DNA from 2 places in the Holtiella tumoricola genome. Region 2 is predicted to be linked to the other one. Evidence: a T-box and tRNA genes for the amino acid it is inferred to sense, from the RefSeq annotation. Region 2 holds a T-box; the other holds one or more tRNA genes.
The links. The T-box of region 2 lies ahead of serS (serine--tRNA ligase). A T-box ahead of a tRNA ligase gene usually reads a tRNA of that ligase, here a tRNA-Ser.

Region 1 (3,431 bases), on a different contig from region 2:
GACGTAATATAGTTGATAAACATTTTAATTATGTAGAACTTGCCAAATATTTAGGAGTACACACTGTAACCGTTTCACGCATTATGCGCTCTCTTAAACAAGAGGGTGCTATAGAAAAAGATGGACATAGTATTATTATTAGAGATCGTAGTCTCTTAGAAGATTATATTCATGAAAAGAAAATGCTCACATATTAAATAAAAAGAGTAGAAAATATTATAGATATAATATTTTCTACTCTTTTTATTTAATTAAACCTATTTTATATTTTTAATTTAACGTATTTATAGAATGAAAAGTTTAACATACTTTATGATTTTTTTATATTAAGTAACATACGTTATTTTTTTCACACTATCAAGTATGTTATAATTTTAACATACTTGATAGTAAACTTAAATTTAAACTAAAAATATGAGCAAGAAGGAGATTCCACTTATGAATAGCAGCGAAAAACGTGCTAATTACAGCTATCTTATTAATACTTTAATAGGTATATCACTTATGATCTTATTTAGATTTATACCAGCTCCTGAACCTATCACTCCATTAGGAATGGAAATAATAGGTATATTTATTGGGGTAATTTATCTTTGGACATTTGTTGATTCTATTTGGCCTAGTTTACTAGGAATATTCTTACTAGGATGTAGCAGTTTTGCCCCTATGAATCAAGTCTTAATGAATTTTTTAGGTGATTCAACAGTTGTTCAGCTCTTCTTTATGATGGTTCTTATCGGAGCTGTTGTACAATCAGGACTTACAAATTATATTGGTAGATGGTTCTTAACACGTAAAGTAATCAATGGAAAACCTTGGATGTTCTCTTTTATGGTTTTACTAGGAGTTTTTGCATTAGCAGCAACTTCATCTGCGTTCACACCAATCTTCCTTTTCTGGCCAATTCTATATGGTATTTTTAAAGAACTAGGCTATAAACCAAAAGATAAATATCCTACATTAATGCTTATCTCAGTAGTTGTTGTAGCCTTAATGGGATTTGGTACAGCACCATTTAAAGATGGTCCTGTAATCCTTCTTAATAACTATACCTCACTTACTGGTATAGAAATTAGCTTCGCTTCATTTATTGGTTTAACTATACCTTTATCTTTATTATCTATTGGACTTCTTATAGTATTAATGAAGTTTGTCCTTAAGCCAGACATATCTTTACTCAAAGATGTAAGTGTGGAGATGTTTAACAAAAATCCTCTTCCACCATTAAATGTAAAACATAAAATCATTGCTACAACTTTTATTGTATATATCTTATTTATGATACTTCCAGGTATTTTACCTGCAGATTTACCAATTAGAGCATTCTTCAACGATAATAAATTTGGATTTGCATTAGTCATGGTTTGTATATTATGTGCAATTAAAATTGATGGTAAATTCTTAGCTGATTATCAAAATATTAGTAGTCACCATATTCAATGGAGTACTATCTTCTTAATAGGTGCTGCACTTACTATCGGTAATGCTTTAACCTCTGAAGGTACAGGCGTAACACCATTCTTAAAAAACCTATTAGCACCAGTGTTTGAAGGAACAGGAGAATTTACTTTTATCGTACTTATTCTTGTACTAGGTTTAGTACTTACTAACTTCTGTAATAGTGTTGTTGTAGGAATTATCTTCCTTCCTATTATTTCAGCTTTTACTCAAACTATGGGAGTTGCTACAGAACCTATCGTTTCAATATTTATCTTTATGGTTCTATTCGGAGCAATTACACCAGCTGCTTCACCATTTGCTGCTATTATGCATGGTAACAAAGAATGGTTAGACACAAAAGATATTTATAAATATACTACTATCATGAGTATTCTCATGCTTGCTACTGTAATTATTATAGGTATTCCATTATCTAAAATTATGTTTTAATAAATAAAAGCGACTTAGAAATCTAAGTCGCTTTTTCTATATCTTTTTCTCTTCTACACTATTATTCATAGATCAACATATAATCAACAAGCTAGTTTATATAACAAAAAAGCGTACAGCTTACGCCGTACGCTTTGAAGCGGAGAGGGTGGGATTCGAACCCACGGCCCCTTTCGGAGTCACTGGTTTTCAAGACCAGCTCCTTAAACCGCTCGGACACCTCTCCAAATTTGTTATGTCAATTACTCTCTTATAATAACACCATATTTGTCATATGTAAAGCCTTTTTTTAAAAAAACTTAAGTTTTTTTGAGGTTTTTTAAGAGATTATTAAAAAATAAAAAACTACAACATAAGTTGTAGTTTTTTTATGCCCAAGACCGGAATCGAACCGGTACGAGGGTAAGCTCGCAGGATTTTAAGTCCTGTGCGTCTGCCAGTTCCGCCACTTGGGCATATAAGCGACCCAGAAGGGACTCGAACCCTCGACCTCCGCCGTGACAGGGCGGCGTGCTAACCAACTGTACCACTGGGCCATCGCTATTTCATAAGTATTATACTATAGCTATTGACTTATGTAAATACTTATTTTATTTTTCTAAACCCGTTTCCAATATCTTTAGAAATTCTGAAGATGCAGGTGATAATGGCACTGTTTTTAAAAAACAACATCCTATACTTCTTCTAGGAATAGGATTCATTAATCTTATTTCATAAATTCCTTTTTGCTCTAAATACTCCTTAGAGAATTCTTTAATTACACAAGATATACCTAGATTAATCCTTGCAAATTCTAATAATAAGTCATGTGAACCTAGTTCAATTTCTGGATTGAGCCTTACTCCTTCTTTTTCCATATGTTTCTCTACATATTGTCTAGAATTAGATTTATTCTCTAAAAATATTAAGGGTAACTTTGAAAGTTCTTCTAATGCTATAGGATTCTTACTTAATTTTTTATAAGCTTCTCCTCCTACAAATATATCATGTATATAAAAATACTCTCGTACTTCTAGTGCAGTATCTTCTATCGGAAGGTTACATACTGCCAAGTCAATTTCGCCTACCTTTAATAATTCACATTGCTCGATTGTAGTTCTATTAATAATTTTCAACTTAATATTTGGATATTGCTCATGAAATTTTTCTAAATAGGGTAGTAAGAAAAATCTTGAAATTGTGTCTCCTACACCTATCTTTAGTTCTCCTACAACTAAATCTAAAGATTCTTTGATTTTTTGTTCTCCAACATCTATAAGGTTTAATGCAGTATGTATATACTCATATAGTGTACTTCCCTCATTCGTTAATACTACACCTCTTGCACCTCTTCTGAATAAGCAAATATCTAGTTCTTTTTCTAGTTGCATTATTGTTTGACTAACTGCTGGTTGAGTCATATAAAGCTTTTTAGCTGCGCCTGAAAAGCTTTTACATTCTGCTACTTTACAAAATACTTTATAGTAGTCTAATTTCGTATTCATAGTTTCCTCTTTATTTTAGTATTTACTAATCCTTATTTATATCATATTCTCTTTTCA
Region 2 (3,431 bases):
TGAAATAGTTTGCCTAATTAGGAATTAGCATATGCTTTTAAATTAGGCAAACATAGTTATAATTTTAACAAGGCGTGTTAAAAAATATAACTTAATCTGGACTTGATTAAGTTTTTGATTAAGAAATAATGCTGTTTACACTAGAATAATAACATGGGTTAGGGTAGGTGTCAATAAAAAGTGTTAAAAAAATAACGAAAAATTTTTTAGAAGGTATAAATTAATAGTTAGATAAAAAGTAGAACTATGTAAATACATGTATGAAAGTTATATAATATAAGGGAATTCAGCAGATCATTTGAAAAGGAGAATCCCATGACAGAAAAAGAAAAAATGTTAAAAGGTTTAGGCTATGATGCATCAGATAAAGAACTTACAGAAGATCGTACACGTGCAAGACAATTGTGCTATAAATTTAATCATCTCGAACCGGGTAACCATGAAGAAAGATTAGAGGTTTTACAAGAGCTTCTTCAAACAGAAGAAAATTTATATATGGAGCCTAACTTCTTTTGTGATTATGGATACAACATCAAAGTAGGAAAGAATTTTTATGCCAACTATAACTGTACTATACTAGATGTAAATACCGTAACTATTGGGGACAATGTTATGTTTGCTCCTAATGTACAAGTCTATACAGCGACCCATCCAGTGGAGGCAGACTTAAGAGTGAGTGGTATAGAAATGGGTTATCCTATTGTAATAGGAGATAATACTTGGATTGGTGGAGGAAGTATTATTTGTCCAGGTGTTACTATCGGTAAGAATGTTGTTATAGGAGCAGGGAGTGTAGTAACTAAAAATATTCCAGATGATGTAGTTGCAGTAGGAAATCCTTGCAAAGTGATAAGAAAGATTGAAAGTCAAACTGGAAAGTAAGTAATCGATGGTTCATGCTAAGGGGAAAGGCCTAAAGGCAAAAAAATAACCTAGACTTCGGGGGAGGAAATCTAGGTTGAGGGGGGATTTAGCGATGTACCTCACACTTGGTACAATGGTAGTATGGACCAAATAAAAAAGTTATATACACATTATTTAAAAAAAATATAAACAATATTCAGGTCTTGCATTTTGAATATGAATGGCATATAATGAAACAAATATGAAAACTTTCATTATATAGGTAAAATAACGTTGATGAGAGAAAAGCTTAAGATTTTGTTTTTAAGAGAGCTAGTGGATGGTGTGAACTAGTAAACAGACTTTAGTGTTCCGCTCTTTGAGTTGCTGGTGATGAGCCAGAAGGGAGTTGCCCTTTATAGCAATAAGAGGTCAGTTTATTTACTGATGAATGAAGGTGGCACCACGAGTATGCAATCGTCCTTTTATCTTTTTACGAGATAAAAGGGCGTTTTTTATTTTATTATTATTTTTATATTTACGAGGTGAAAGATATGTTAGATATTAAAAGACTACGTAGCGATTTTGAAGGCGTAAAAGCAGCATTAGCTAAGAGAAGTGGTAACTATGACTTAGAAGGATTCTTAGAATTAGATACTAAAAGACGTGAACTTCTTGCAGAAGTAGAAGTACTTAAAAACAAACAAAATGTTGTATCAAAACAAGTCCCAGTTATGAAAAAAGAAGGTAAAGATGTTACAGCTGTACTTGCTGAAATGAAAGAGCTATCAGATGAAATCAAAGGTATTGATCAAAAAGTTAAAGAAGTAGATGATACACTCCAAAACATTCTTCTTACACTTCCAAACTTACCAAACCCACAAGTTCCAGAAGGTGCTAGTGATGAAGATAACATCGAACTTAGAAGAGTTGGGGATGTTAGAGAATTTGATTTCGAAATTAAACCACACTGGGATCTTGGTGAAGGTTTAGATATTCTTGATTTTGAAAAAGGAGCAAAAGTAACAGGTGCTCGTTTTACATTCTATAAAGGTTTAGGTGCTAGACTTGAACGTGCAATCATGAACTTCATGCTTGATATGCATGTAGACAAACATGGTTATACAGAAGTATTCCCACCATTCATGGTTAACCGTGCAAGTATGACAGGTACAGGTCAGCTTCCAAAATTTGAAGAAGATGCTTTCAAAGTACAAGGTACAGATTACTTCTTAGTACCAACAGCTGAAGTACCAGTAACAAATATGTACAGAGATCAAATCTTAGATGGTAAAGACCTTACAATCAAACACTGTGCTTACACAGCATGCTTTAGAGCAGAGGCTGGTTCAGCAGGTCGTGATACAAGAGGGATCATCCGTCAACACCAATTCAATAAAGTAGAAATGGTTAAATTCGCTAGACCAGAAAACTCATATGAAGAACTTGAAACACTTACAAATGATGCTGAAGGTATCTTACAAGCATTAGGTCTTCCATACCGTGTTGTTAGACTTTGTACAGGAGACTTAGGATTCAGTTCAGCAATGACATATGATATTGAAGTTTGGATGCCAAGCTACGGTCGTTATGTAGAAATCTCAAGCTGTTCTAACTTCGAAGACTTCCAAGCTAGACGTGCAAACATTAAGTTTAAAGATAATATTAAAGATAAAGCACAATTCATCCACACATTAAATGGTAGTGGTCTTGCAGTAGGTCGTACAACAGCTGCAATCTTAGAAAACTTCCAACAAGAAGATGGGTCAGTTATTATCCCAGAAGCACTTCGTCCATACATGGGTGGTGCTAAGCGTATTACAAAATAGATTTTAAAGAAAGAGCTGTCATAAGACAGCTCTTTTTTATTTATTTAAAGTTACGGAAAATCCCCCAGATAAGATAGAGAATGAGTGATGTAAGGAGAAAGCCTAGATAAGTTAAACGGAGCTTATTAAAGTTTCTTAGGTTGAATGGTATCATATAGAGAATGAGCCCAAGAAGAAAAGTAATATAGATTAGTGTAACAGGAAGCCAATGGGACATATTAGGATTCCTTTCTATTCAATAAGTTAATGAAGAAAAGTAAAAGAGAACTTTGATTCCTGCTAAAGAAGTGGTTAGCTATGATGGTATAACTATCTTGTAGGACAAGGAAAGCCATAATAGGATAAACACTTAGAGTTAAGACAGGGTTGTAGCTATAGGCTTGTTGAAACTGAAAGGTAATAAAATGTATAAAGGAGCGTGTTCCACCACACATAGGGCATAAGAGATTGTAATGAGTATACCAGTAGCAGATACTTTCGTTTGCTAGAGAAGTATGTGATGCGATAAAGCCAAGTGGAATGATAAGAAGGTAGCAGAATAAACGTAGCAGATGCAAATTAACACTCCTTTCTTAATAATTTAGTTAATAATAATTAAGAATGTTTAATGATTGATTAGTCTAAAAATAATTGCAACTTATCTTTAACTATAATACAATAAAATCATGTAAAGGGGGAGATAAAATGGATGAATACAATCACACGAACCAAGATGGTAAAGACCCTAACCAAGTTAACTATACACCTGTAGCACCTGAG

Region 1: it has a tRNA-Ser gene. The T-box ahead of serS (serine--tRNA ligase) is inferred to sense a tRNA for this amino acid. The anticodon was not compared.

The regions. Positions count from the first base shown of each region.
Region 1 covers NZ_JAQIFT010000076.1:5,988-9,418, forward strand. The annotation lists gene PBV87_RS22580 (Crp/Fnr family transcriptional regulator) at 1-197, shown strand, start outside; gene PBV87_RS22585 (SLC13 family permease) at 439-1,890, shown strand; tRNA gene PBV87_RS22590 (tRNA-Ser) at 2,031-2,116, opposite strand; tRNA gene PBV87_RS22595 (tRNA-Leu) at 2,262-2,345, opposite strand; tRNA gene PBV87_RS22600 (tRNA-Asp) at 2,353-2,426, opposite strand; gene PBV87_RS22605 (LysR family transcriptional regulator) at 2,481-3,374, opposite strand.
Region 2 covers NZ_JAQIFT010000014.1:100,228-103,658, reverse strand. The annotation lists gene PBV87_RS03485 (sugar O-acetyltransferase) at 316-882, shown strand; T-box leader at 1,129-1,331, shown strand; gene serS (serine--tRNA ligase) at 1,398-2,672, shown strand; gene PBV87_RS23025 (DUF2752 domain-containing protein) at 2,891-3,229, opposite strand; gene PBV87_RS03475 (DUF4190 domain-containing protein) at 3,357-3,431, shown strand, end outside.